2 linked regions of the Cohnella abietis genome follow. Each later gene encodes a partner of the first gene's protein in a complex. Links are inferred from orthologs where the notes say so. Each region holds a gene or a part of one and is shown on either strand. Other genes may lie near its edges. The genes, in order: uvrA and mfd.

Region 1 (5,968 bases):
ACTTGGGGAAATTCGTGATCGTATAGCCAAGGACGAGAGGGTTCTTGTCACTACACTAACGAAAAAGATGTCTGAAGATTTGACCGATTATATGAAGGAAGTCGGCATTAAGGTTCGATATCTCCACTCCGATATTAAAACATTGGAGCGGATGGCGATTTTGCGAGATTTACGACTTGGTGTGTTTGACGTGCTCATTGGGATTAACCTTCTAAGGGAAGGTCTCGATTTACCGGAGGTTTCATTGGTTACGATTCTGGATGCAGACAAGGAAGGCTTCTTGCGTTCAGAACGATCGCTGATCCAAACCATTGGACGTGCTGCGAGAAACGCCGGTGGCCGCGTTATTATGTACGGGGACAAAATAACGGATTCTATGGCCAAGGCAATTAGCGAAACGGATCGTCGTCGCACGATTCAATTGGCTTACAATGAGAAGCACGGCATTACTCCGCAGACGATTGTTAAGAAGGTTCGCGATTTGATTGAAGCGACTAAGGCGGCAGAGTCGAAGAGCACTTATCTTACTGGAGCCGAGAATCTTAGTAAGCTATCGAAGAAGGATCGTGCGTCGATTGTTGAGCGTTTGGAATTCGAGATGAAGGAAGCTGCCAAGAGTCTCCAGTTCGAGCGAGCAGCAGAGCTTAGGGATGCTTTACTGGAACTGAAGGCAGGATTGTAGTAATACTCTAGTGAAGAGCGCATGGAACCGTTCATGTGCTCTTTTAAGTGCCATTTTATGCAAAAACATGCCTATAATTTATTATTCTTTAACAAATTCCGCTTTTGTGCTGACGTCGATTCATGTAAAATAGTTGGAGTGTTGCAATAAAAAGTGGATATGAGTATTTGAGAGCTTACCTTCACAATCTATGGTTGTGATTAAGTGGGCTAAATTCATTAAAGTATATTTAGGAGGAAGATGAAGTTGAGCAAAAAGATAACGGTAGGAATTGTAGGCTACGGAAATTTAGGTCGTGGGGTAGAGGCAGCAATTCGCCAAAATCCTGATTTTCAGCTAGAGGCGATCTTTACTCGTCGTAATCCGGAGTCGATCAATGCAGGAACTCCTATGGTTTCAATTTCGAACATTGAGCAATATAAAGGTAAAATCGACGTATTGATTCTATGTGGCGGTTCCGCTAAGGACTTGCCTGAGCAAGGCCCTGCATTGGCTAAGGATTTCAATACAGTGGACAGCTTTGATACACATGCTCTTATCCCTGAATATTTCAATCAGGTAGATGACGCGGCTCAATCGGGCGGCAACGTTAGCGTCATTTCTACAGGCTGGGATCCAGGCTTGTTCTCCTTGAACCGTTTGTTAGCAGAAGCTGTTCTTCCAGAAGGGAAAGAATATACATTCTGGGGCAAAGGGGTAAGCCAAGGTCATTCTGATGCCATTCGTCGCGTTGAAGGTGTAAGTAACGGAATTCAATACACCATTCCTCATGAAGCTGCTGTAGAGCGCGTTCGTAGCGGCAGCAACCCACAATTAACTACTCGCGAAAAGCACCTTCGTGAATGTTTTGTTGTACTTAAGGATGGAGCGGATGCGGAAGCGATCGCTAATGAAATCAAGAACATGCCGAACTATTTCGCAGATTACGAGACAGTAGTTCACTTCGTATCCGAGGAAGTTCTTCAAGCTGAGCATTCCAAGATGCCGCATGGTGGTAATGTCCTTCGCAGTGGACAAACAGGAGAAGGCAACAGTAATACTCAGCTCATCGAGTTCAGCCTTAAGCTAGATAGCAATCCAGAGTTCACAGCTAGCGTTCTAGTTGCCTATGCTCGTGCTGCATATCGTCTGGCTAATGCTGGACAAACAGGCGCGAAAACTGTATTCGATGTTCCTTATGGTCTTCTGTCTCCTAAGTCGCCTGAGCAGCTTCGGAAAGAGCTTCTGTAAATTTATTGCATATTGTACAAATCATTTGCATGACCAGCCGCAGTTCGGTATAATGAACGGGAACACACATTCCTATTGGTGTGCGACTGCGGCTGGCATAATGAAAGCCCCGCGTTGTCGCGAAAGGGGCTTTTTCGCTTGGCCAACGAGAATATAGTAATCAAGGGCGCTCGCGCTCATAATTTGAAAAATATCGACGTAACGATACCCCGTGACAAGTTTGTTGTGCTTACGGGATTATCTGGTTCGGGTAAGTCTTCACTTGCTTTTGATACCATCTATGCTGAAGGTCAGCGCCGCTATGTGGAATCCTTATCCGCGTATGCTCGGCAGTTCCTTGGTCAGATGGACAAACCCGACGTAGATTCCATTGAAGGACTGTCTCCTGCTATTTCTATCGATCAGAAGACGACAAGTCGGAACCCACGTTCTACAGTCGGGACAGTAACGGAAATATATGATTACCTGCGTTTGATGTTCGCACGGGTAGGCAAGCCGCATTGTCCTGACCACGGACTTGAAATTACATCACAGACGGTTGAGCAGATGGTTGACCGTATTATGGAATATCCGGAACGGACCCGTTTGCAAATTCTGGCTCCAGTCGTATCTGGACGCAAAGGCGAGCATACTAAGCTGCTTACTGATATACAGAAGCAGGGCTTTGTTCGCGTTCGTGTTAATGGTGAGCTTCGTGATCTATCAGAGAAAATCGAGCTTGAGAAGAATAAGAAGCATTCTATAGAAGTCGTCGTAGACCGTATCGTAGTGAAGGAAGATGTGGCTTCTCGGCTGGCGGATTCATTAGAAACCGGATTAAAGCTATCTGGCGGTCAAATTATCGTTGATATTATTGAAAAAGAAGAACTTATGTTTAACTCTAACCTGGCCTGCCCGGAATGCGGCTTCTCGATTGATGAGCTGGCGCCGCGTATGTTCTCATTTAATTCACCTTATGGGGCATGCCCGGAATGTGACGGCTTAGGCGTGAAGATGGTAGTCGATCCTGAATTGCTCATCCCAGATCGCAGTAAAAGCATTGAAGAAGGTGCATTTGAAGCATGGGCAGGCAGTACGTCCAACTATTACCCGCAGTTTCTCTCTGCCGTATGTGCTCATTATGACATTGCAACGGATATTCCCGTTAGCGAGTTAAGTGATAAGCAAATGCAAATTATTTTGTATGGTACAGCTGGTGAGAAGATTCGGTTCCGTTACGAGAACGAGTTTGGACATACTCGTGATGCTCAAGTTCCTTTTGAAGGAGTTGTGCATAACTTAGAGCGCCGTTATCGGGAAACCGGCTCTGAGGGTATTCGTGAGTTTATTGAGTCGTATATGAGCGCTAAGCCTTGTGGCAAGTGCCGTGGACAGCGGCTGAAGAAAGAATCACTGGCTGTTACAATTGGCAAAGAGAATATTGCTCATGTAACCTCGCTATCCATTGGCGAAGCTCAGAGCTTTTTCTCGGGGCTTGCGCTGAATGAGAAGGAAATGGCGATCGCGAACCTGATTCTGAAGGAAATTAATAATCGTCTCGGCTTCCTTGTGAATGTTGGCTTAGATTATTTGACCTTGTCTCGCGCAGCTGGCACGTTATCCGGTGGAGAGGCGCAGCGAATTCGTTTAGCCACTCAGATTGGTTCTAGCCTTATGGGTGTTCTTTATATTCTAGATGAGCCGAGTATTGGGCTGCATCAGCGTGATAATGATCGTCTTATCCAAACGTTGAATCATATGAGGGATATCGGGAATACACTTATTGTTGTCGAGCATGATGAGGACACGATGATGGCTGCTGACTGGATTATTGATATAGGTCCAGGAGCGGGAATTCACGGTGGAACTGTTATCTCACAAGGTACGCCACAGCAAGTAATGGATGACGAGAAGTCGCTTACGGGTGCGTATTTAAGCGGTCGGAAGTTCATTCCAGTGCCACAGCAACGGCGTAAGCCTAACGGAAATTGGATCGAAATTAAAGGTGCCAAGGAAAACAATCTTAGAAACCTTAATGCTAAATTTCCACTAGGTGTGTTTACGGCAGTTACGGGTGTTTCTGGATCAGGCAAATCGACGCTTGTAAACGAAATTCTCTATAAGACACTGGCAAGGGATTTGAACAGAGCCAAAACTCGCCCAGGCGTTTACAAAGAAATCAACGGAATCGAGCATTTGGAAAAAGTTATTGATATTGATCAATCTCCAATCGGTCGAACGCCGCGTTCCAATCCTGCAACCTATACTGGGGTATTCGATGACATTCGTGATGTATATGCGATGACCAACGAATCCAAGGTACGGGGGTACAAGAAAGGACGCTTCAGCTTTAATGTCAAAGGCGGACGTTGTGAAGCGTGCAAGGGCGATGGCATTATCAAAATCGAGATGCATTTCCTGCCTGATGTTTATGTTCCGTGCGAAATTTGCAAAGGCAAACGGTACAATCGGGAGACGCTTGAAGTCAAATACAAAGGCAAAAGTATTGCTGAAGTGCTTGCAATGACGATAGAGGATGCAACAGAGTTTTTCGTTAATATTCCTCGAATACATCGCAAGATGCAGACGCTCATGGATGTGGGTCTTGGATATATGGATCTTGGCCAGCCAGCGACTACGCTCTCGGGTGGAGAAGCCCAGCGCGTTAAGCTAGCTGCGGAGCTGTATCGTCGGAGTACGGGGAAGATGCTCTACATTCTAGATGAGCCTACAACTGGACTTCACGTAGATGATATAGATCGCTTACTTCAGGTGCTTCACCGTCTCGTTGACTCTGGGGAGAGCGTGCTCGTAATCGAGCACAACCTAGATGTCATCAAGACCGCCGATTACCTCGTTGATCTAGGTCCCGAAGGCGGCAACGGCGGCGGTATGATTGTGGCTACTGGAACGCCAGAGGACGTGGCGAAGGTTGAGGGCTCTTATACAGGCAAGTACCTAGGACCGGTGCTAGAAAGAGATCGTGCGCGGACGGAAGCAGCTTTAGCGAAAGCTTGATGTTTGTGAGCTACTAGCTTGCTAACAAGTACAACGGCTTCGCCGTCCTCAGGACGGCGGTACACGTTTGTATCGAGCGATCAGATGAGTATATGATCGCATAAATAGGGCAGCCCTCATGGTCTCTTCAGACCATGAGGGCTGCCCTTATTGCTTTAACGATTATTCTCCAGAGTGAACATGCGATTCATGTGTGGGACTTACAAGAGCAATTAGTTGTTTTTGAAGCTTGAGGATGTTTTGCTGCTTCTGGACAATTTGCTCTTTTTGTTTAATGATCGCCTGCAATTCACTTTTAGCTACGCTCCACTTCTTACTTTCAGCATGCGCATAGAAGCTATCCCAAGCTTCATGCTTCTGTTTTCTTAACGCATGAATGCTGTCTCGTGTCGTTTTCATCTGTTCTATAATTAGCTTTGCAGGCTCCTTGAGCGTAGTACGTTGATCTGTTGTAAGTGTCTTACGAGCTTCCGTAATCAGATCATGCTGCGATTTCATTTTCACAAACAGACTTTTCTGCTCCGTGCGGATTTTATCTAACTGCAGCTTGAGAGCCTGAATATCAGCAGGATACGATTTCCAATCCGGTGTATTCTTCTGCTCATAATGATGATGTTCGCTTGGTGCAGCAGCAACAAGCGCTGGGACAGATATCAGTAGCAAGGAAAGCGCGAGCAATGCTAACAGTCGCTTATTCATAGAGGGGCCTCCCAATTGTTGGATTCCCCTCTAGTATGGACGAAAAAACATTTTCCATTCTGGGGGCGGCGTGTTAGTCAGATTTGTCGTTCTCAGTATTCGCTTGATAGGCAATCAGACTGATGGGATGTCCAATTCTATCCGAGAAACGTTGCTCCAATTCCTTAATTTCTTCTAGATCATCAGGGTTTAAAATAGCAAGCGAGTAAGCATCTTCATGCATGGTAAGCGCCTCCCTATGGTTTAGCATTCTAGCGTAGTATGGGAAATTATTTGTGATTTAACACCTGCTCTGCATAGAAAATCGGGCTCAGTTGCTGTACTGTTATAGAGAATGCAGGAGATGGACACTTTATTATT
Region 2 (6,615 bases), 6.1 Mb from region 1 along the record:
TACTTCAGGAGGCATACATATGGCTGTGAACTATATTTGCCGACATTGCAGTATGTCACTCGGACGGTTTGAGGATGCAGATGTTCCAGAATATCGTCTGGGCTTGCATTTCTTGACCCCCGAAGAGCGAAAGCGTATAATAGCGTATAATTCCAACGGGGACGTGACCGTACGGGTAATATGCGAGTATTGCAGTCAGACCTTGGACGCTCATCCGGAGCTCGCCTTGCTGTCTAATCCACTGCAATAAATGCTGAAACTTCACGCTCCGACATCCTCAAGGAGTCCTTGGCTTGCGCCGGGGCTTTTTTCAGTGATTTAAGAGGGGCACCATTTCTACAGATTGGATATACGTATGTATAAACGTCTGTCATTATCGACCACATACTGTAAGGTAAAGTACTGCATTGGCTGTTGAACTTCGAGCAGTCGGTGTGTTTGTATCGAGAGGGGAAATGCCATGAAGCCGCTAATCCAATCGTTAGTAACGGATCCCGATTTAATTAGCATCATACAAGGATTAAAGGGTGGAATGCGGGAGCAGCTCGTTGCAGGCTTGTCTGGCTCCGCTCGTCAAGTGACTCTTGCCGGGATGTATCGTGAATTACAACGTCCTATTCTTGTAATCACACACAATATGTTTTCGGCACAAAAAATGACGGATGATCTGCAAGAGTGTCTATCGACCGATGAAGTTCTGCTCTATCCAGCTAATGAGCTTATTGCAGCGGAAACCGCGATCTCCAGCCCTGAAACGTCGGCTCGTCGACTAGAGGTATTGCTCAAGCTTGCGGAAGGCTTCCGCGGCATTATTGTCGTGCCGTTCGCGGGTGTTCGGAAATTCCAGCCAGACCTGCTAACGATGTCTGAGGCGCACATTGATCTTAAGGTCGGCGACACTTTGCCGATGGAGCAGTTCCTTCGTGGCATGATTGAATTAGGCTATGAACGGGTAGATCGGGTTGAGCAGAAGAGCCATCTGAGTGTGCGTGGAGGGATTGTAGATTTCTTCCCACTTGCCTCTTCAAGTGCGTATCGGGTGGAGTGGTTTGATGATGAGATTGATTCTATTCGAACGTTCGATCCTGCGGATCAAAGATCTATCGATAAGCTAGAGAGCTATACCGTACAGCCTTGCCGGGAATGGATTGCAGGTGAGAGACGCTTCCAGAATGCAGCCAAGCATGCTCAGGATTTGTTGGAGAAGCAGCTGGAGAAGATGGCTGATCGTCAAGCGAAGGAACGCTTGAGCTCAGAGATTTCTCGAGAGATTGAGCTCCTGCGGCAAAATGTTTATTTTACCGAAATTTACAAATATATTTCTTTGCTCTATCCGGAACGGCAGACACTGCTGGACTACATTCCGAAGGACACTGTTCTGCTCATGGATGAGCCGAACAGGCTAGGTGAAACAGCTCGTCAGCTTGAACGCGACGAATCGGAGTGGACGACCCACCTTCTACAGCAAGGCAAGTCATTGCCTGGCTTTGTTCTGGCTGTCCCAGCTGAGCAAGCGCTCTATCCGAAAGGTTTTCAGACGGTATATATGTCCTTGTTCGTTCGCCAAATTCCTCATACGCAGCCCCAGAACATCATTAATTTCGTCTGTCGCTCGATGCAAAATTTCCATGGACAGATGAACGTTCTCAAGGCTGAGATGGAACGTTGGCGCAAAGGCGGAATTAAGATCGTTATGCTCGCGGGCAATTCCGAACGCGCAGATAGAATGAGACGGGTATTGGAAGATTACCAGATTGAGGCACCGGAAATTTTGCAGGGTAATCTGCAGAGTGGTTTTGAGCTGCCATCTATTAAGCTGGTTGTCATTACGGAAGGTGAGATGTTTACCCAGAAGCAACGTAAGGCTCGTCGGGTAGATCGTCATCTGGACAATGCAGAGAGAATTAAAAGCTACACCGAGCTCAAAGTCGGGGATTATGTCGTGCACCAGAACCACGGTGTGGGTAAATATCTTGGAATTGGGACACTCGAGGTCGGCGGTATTCATAAGGACTATCTTCATATCGTCTATGCGGCGGGGGATCGTCTTTCCGTTCCTGTAGAGCAATTCGATCTTATTCAAAAATATGTGGGCAATGAGGATAAGGAGCCGAAGGTAAGCAAGCTCGGCGGATCTGATTGGAATCGAGCTAAATCGAAGGTTAGGTCCTCCGTGCAGGATATCGCCGATGATCTAATTAAGCTATATGCGGCACGGCAATCTACGGTTGGTTTCGGATTCGGGGAGGACACTCCTTACCAGCAGGAATTCGAAGAAATGTTCCCTTACGAGGAAACTGTAGATCAGCTTCGTGCTATTCGTGAAATTAAAGAAGACATGCAAACTGCTCGTCCGATGGATCGCCTGCTGTGTGGAGACGTTGGCTATGGCAAAACGGAAGTCGCTATTCGTGCGGCGTTTAAGGCTGCCATTGAAGGGAAACAGGTTGCAGTCCTAGTGCCGACAACTATTCTTGCTCAGCAGCATTATGAGACATTCCGCGAGAGATTCTCCGGGTATCCGTTCAATATTAAAGTTCTAAGCCGTTTCCGGACACGCAAGGAACAGACGGATACAATGAAGGGCTTGAAGGCAGGGACGGTTGATGTTGTCATTGGTACACATCGTTTGCTGTCACAGGATATTATTTTCAAAGAGCTAGGCTTGCTTATCGTGGATGAGGAGCAGCGCTTCGGAGTTACACATAAGGAAAAGCTGAAGAGAATCAAAACCAATGTGGATGTGCTGACCCTGACGGCTACTCCTATTCCCCGCACGCTTCATATGTCCATGCTCGGGGTACGAGATTTGTCCGTTATAGAGACGCCACCGGAAAATCGTTTTCCTGTTCAAACCTATGTCGTCGAGTATAGCCCAACGCTTATACGGGAAGCCGTTGAGCGGGAATTAGCTCGCGATGGGCAAGTATATTATTTGTTCAACCGTGTTCAAGGCATCTACCAGATGGCAGAGCAGATTAGTGCTCTCGTACCGGATGCTCGTGTTGCCGTAGCCCATGGTCAAATGTCGGAGCAAGAGCTTGAGCGGACTATCTTGGATTTCTTAGATGGGGAATACGACGTGCTAGTTAGTACGAGTATTATAGAGACCGGAGTAGATATCCCGAACGTGAACACGCTTCTTGTACATGATGCGGACCGGATGGGCTTATCGCAGCTTTACCAGCTTCGGGGTCGTGTCGGACGCTCTAATCGTATCGCCTATGCGTACTTTACGTACCAACGGGACAAGGTATTAACAGAGGTTGCTGAGAAAAGGCTGCAATCAATCAAGGAATTCACGGAGCTGGGCTCCGGATTCAAGATTGCTATGCGTGATTTGACTATCCGCGGAGCGGGTAATTTGCTTGGCGCTGAACAGCACGGATTCATTGCCTCTGTTGGCTTTGATTTGTACTCACAGATGCTCGCAGAAGAAATACAAAGCCGCAAATCCGAGATGGGTGGCGTCGTACTGCCGCCTCAGCCTGTTAACACACAGCTGGATCTGGGTGTAGATGCTTATTTGCCTCCGGAATATATTTACGACAGCATTCAAAAAATCGAAATATATAAGAAGGTAGCAGCAGCCACTTCTTTAGAAGATGTTGCAGACTTATTCGAAGAGCTGATGGACCGTTTCGGTGAGCCGCCTAAAGCGGTGCTTAATCTGATGACGGTTGTTAGGCTGAAGGTATACGGACGACAATATGGAATTGAATCCATAGTCCGACGTGGGGATGAGGTTACATTAAAGCTCGAAGAGCGTCGACGTGAGGATGTCGATTCGAGCAAGCTTAAGGCACTGGAAGCTAAGTTCCAAGGCCGGATGGTGCAGGCAATAACTGCTCAGCAGCTCCTTATCCGCCTGAAGGTGAGAGGGCTTGATGAGAACGCCTTATTGGCGTTGGTAGAGGATTTTCTGGTACAATATAAAGAAGCGACAAAATCAAAGGGGGAACTACAGGATGTTGCACCGTAATCGCATGTCATACCGCCGGTTCGCTATGCTTATGCTGGCAGCTGTCATGCTAGTCGCAATTATTTCCGGTTGCGGTAAGAAAGAAGAAGGTAAGGTTATTGCTTCGTATACAGGTGGGGAAATTACAGACAAAGAGTTCGATAAATACGCAGCATTTACTGCTTTAATGAACCAACAGAAAGCGATGTATATGTCGATACCACAGTTTAAAGAACAATTCATTAAGCAATTCATCGTGTCAAAGGTACTAATTAAAGAGGTATCCAAAGACAATCTCAAGGAAGTTGATACGGCTGCAGCTACTTTTAAGAAGCAGCTGGAAGACGGAATGAAATCAACTCCTGAGCTTAAGGAACATATGAAGACTAGTAAGCTAACGGTTAAAGATGCGGTTGCATTCTTTAAGATCGATGCAGCTTTCGAGAAATATTACACCACTAAAGGTGAAGAGCTGAAAGCTAAGGTTACCGAAGAAGAAATTAAAACAGAATTCGATAAAAATCCTTCCGATTTTAACGTGGTTACCCTTCGTCACATTCTAATCGGCACGTCTGACCCATCTACTAATGCGCAATTAAAATCAGACGAAGATGCGCTTAAGCTTGCTAAAGAAGTTAAAGTGAAGCTGGAAGCAGGCGGAGACTGGAATGCTCTAGCTAAAGAATATTCCACAGATCCTAGCTCCAAAGAAACAGGCGGCTTATACGAGAAGCAAAAGGCAGGAGTATGGGTGCCTGAATTTAAAGAAGCGGCAAACAAGCAGGAAATCGGTAAAGTAGGCGACCCTGTTCGTACGCAATTCGGCTATCACGTCATGAAAGTCGAAAGCCGTGAGGCAACACCGTACGACAAGCTTGTTAAGGAAGATAAAGACAAGCTGTCAGTTGCTGTTGCTACAACCCTATTGGGCGATTTCTTAACGAAAGAACAGGACAAGCTGGGTATCAAGGTAACGTTGCCGGCAGAACCTACGCCTACCGCGTCAGGCTCTCCTAGCGCTTCTCCTTCAGCATCACCAAGTGCGTCTCCAAGTGCTTCACCGAGCGCTTCGGGGTCCTCTAAGTAAGCTATAACGAACGGATTAAAGACGTCTACGGAACTGCGATCGGATATAACGATCGGTTCTGTGGACGTCTTTTTTTGTACGATTGGAAAGTTTAAGTTTTTTTGGTTCTTTATTTCACTAATCGCCCGATTCAGCATGTACCGCCATCCCAAGGACGGTGAAGTCGTTTTACGTGGTCCTTCGATTTTAACTTGCTGAGTGAACTACACATATGGGTTGGCAGACAGGTATGTGTAGTTCGCTCAGGAAGTCCGGGGAGCAGAGGGGCTCGCAAAAAGACGAATCTTGATAGATCGCTTATAGCTTGTTTTCTCGGAGATTATAACAAAGGACTTGACAAGTGATCTCCTATGAACTAAATTAAATAAAAACCAATAGGTATACTTGGTATTAACAATTTAGTTGACCAGAACGCTGGAAACTAAGCTCCGCCGCACTTATTTATGTGCGTAACAGGAGCTTGGTTTTTAGTCGTTGCACGGAGGTGAATTCATGATTGTCATAAGCAAGCTAAGTAAGTCTTATAAAATCGCTAACAACACCTTTACAGCGCTGAAAGACCTGGATTTAACTATCGGGCGCGGCGATATATTCGGCATCATTGGGTTCAGTGGTGCTGGCAAGTCCACGTTGGTTCGTTGTATTAATCGGTTGGAAGAGCCGGATTCTGGCAGTATCGTCATAGGCGATACCGTCGTCACGGATCTTAATCAGAAGCAGCTGCGACAAGCTAGACAGAAAATAGGAATGATCTTTCAAGAATTTAATCTATTAGAGGCCAAGACGGTATTTGATAATATTGCCTTCCCATTGAAGGTTGCAGGTCACGATAAAGCTCATATTCAGAAACGTGTTCTCGAGGTTCTGGATATGGTGCACCTCAGTGATAAGGTAAATGCTTACCCTTCGCAATTAAGTGGGGGACAGAAGCAGCGCGTGGGGATTGCAAGGGCCCTCGCGAATGAGCCTGACGTTTTGCTGTGTGACGAGGCCACATCAGCTTTAGATCCGCAGACGACGTATTCCATATTAGAGCTACTTCAAGAAATCAATATAAAGCTTAAGCTAACGATTGTGCTTATAACCCACGAGCTTGATGTCCTTCAGCATATCTGTAATAACGTCGCTGTTATTGAACAAGGCAGAATTGTTGAGACGGGAACCGTAGATAAATTTTTCCTTAATCCGGAGAGCGATACGGCGCGCAGATTCGTGAATATTATCGAGTACTATCGTCAAAGGCGGCATGTCATAGAGGGAGTAGGTGCTGGCATATGAGAGACGATCTGCTTGATCTACTATGGAATGCTTTTTGTCAGACGCTCTATATGCTCGTATGGTCATCATTTTTCTCTATTATATTAGGTTTATTGCTTGGAATAACGCTAGTGGTTACGGAAAAAGGGAACGTGCTAGAGGCGCGGATAGTCCACAGGATTGTTAGCGTCATTATTAATGGAGTGCGTTCGCTCCCATTCATTATATTAATCGTTCTGCTTTTACCTGTTGCGAGATGGGTAGTAGGTACCTCACTTGGACCTACTGCTGCGATTGTCTCGTTATCCAT

Evidence for each region.
Region 2: the proteins of uvrA (region 1) and mfd are in contact, whole or in part, in a crystal structure (PDB 4DFC), measured with the Escherichia coli proteins. The link is inferred for Cohnella abietis from one-to-one orthologs.

The regions. Positions count from the first base shown.
Region 1 is NZ_AP019400.1:6,211,108-6,217,075, reverse strand. Bases 1,717-5,109 are described here. They hold uvrA (excinuclease ABC subunit UvrA), read left to right. Parts: upstream 1,717-2,050; coding sequence 2,051-4,909; downstream 4,910-5,109. Other genes in these bases: KCTCHS21_RS27265 (hypothetical protein), read right to left, coding at 5,072-5,109; KCTCHS21_RS27275 (diaminopimelate dehydrogenase), read left to right, coding at 1,717-1,912. Also shown: excinuclease ABC subunit UvrB, read left to right, coding at 1-682; more of KCTCHS21_RS27275, read left to right, coding at 929-1,716; more of KCTCHS21_RS27265, read right to left, coding at 5,110-5,608; KCTCHS21_RS30980 (hypothetical protein), read right to left, coding at 5,682-5,831. UniProt on the Escherichia coli protein: The UvrABC repair system catalyzes the recognition and processing of DNA lesions. UvrA is an ATPase and a DNA-binding protein. A damage recognition complex composed of 2 UvrA and 2 UvrB subunits scans DNA for abnormalities.
Region 2 is NZ_AP019400.1:61,903-68,517, forward strand. Bases 143-4,182 are described here. They hold mfd (transcription-repair coupling factor), read left to right. Parts: upstream 143-460; coding sequence 461-3,982; downstream 3,983-4,182. Other genes in these bases: KCTCHS21_RS00290 (anti-sigma-F factor Fin), read left to right, coding at 143-250; KCTCHS21_RS00300 (peptidylprolyl isomerase), read left to right, coding at 3,969-4,182. Outside these bases: more of KCTCHS21_RS00290, read left to right, coding at 20-142; more of KCTCHS21_RS00300, read left to right, coding at 4,183-5,048; KCTCHS21_RS00305 (methionine ABC transporter ATP-binding protein), read left to right, coding at 5,541-6,326; KCTCHS21_RS00310 (methionine ABC transporter permease), read left to right, coding at 6,323-6,615. UniProt on the Escherichia coli protein: Couples transcription and DNA repair by recognizing RNA polymerase (RNAP) stalled at DNA lesions. Mediates ATP-dependent release of RNAP and its truncated transcript from the DNA, and recruitment of nucleotide excision repair machinery to the damaged site.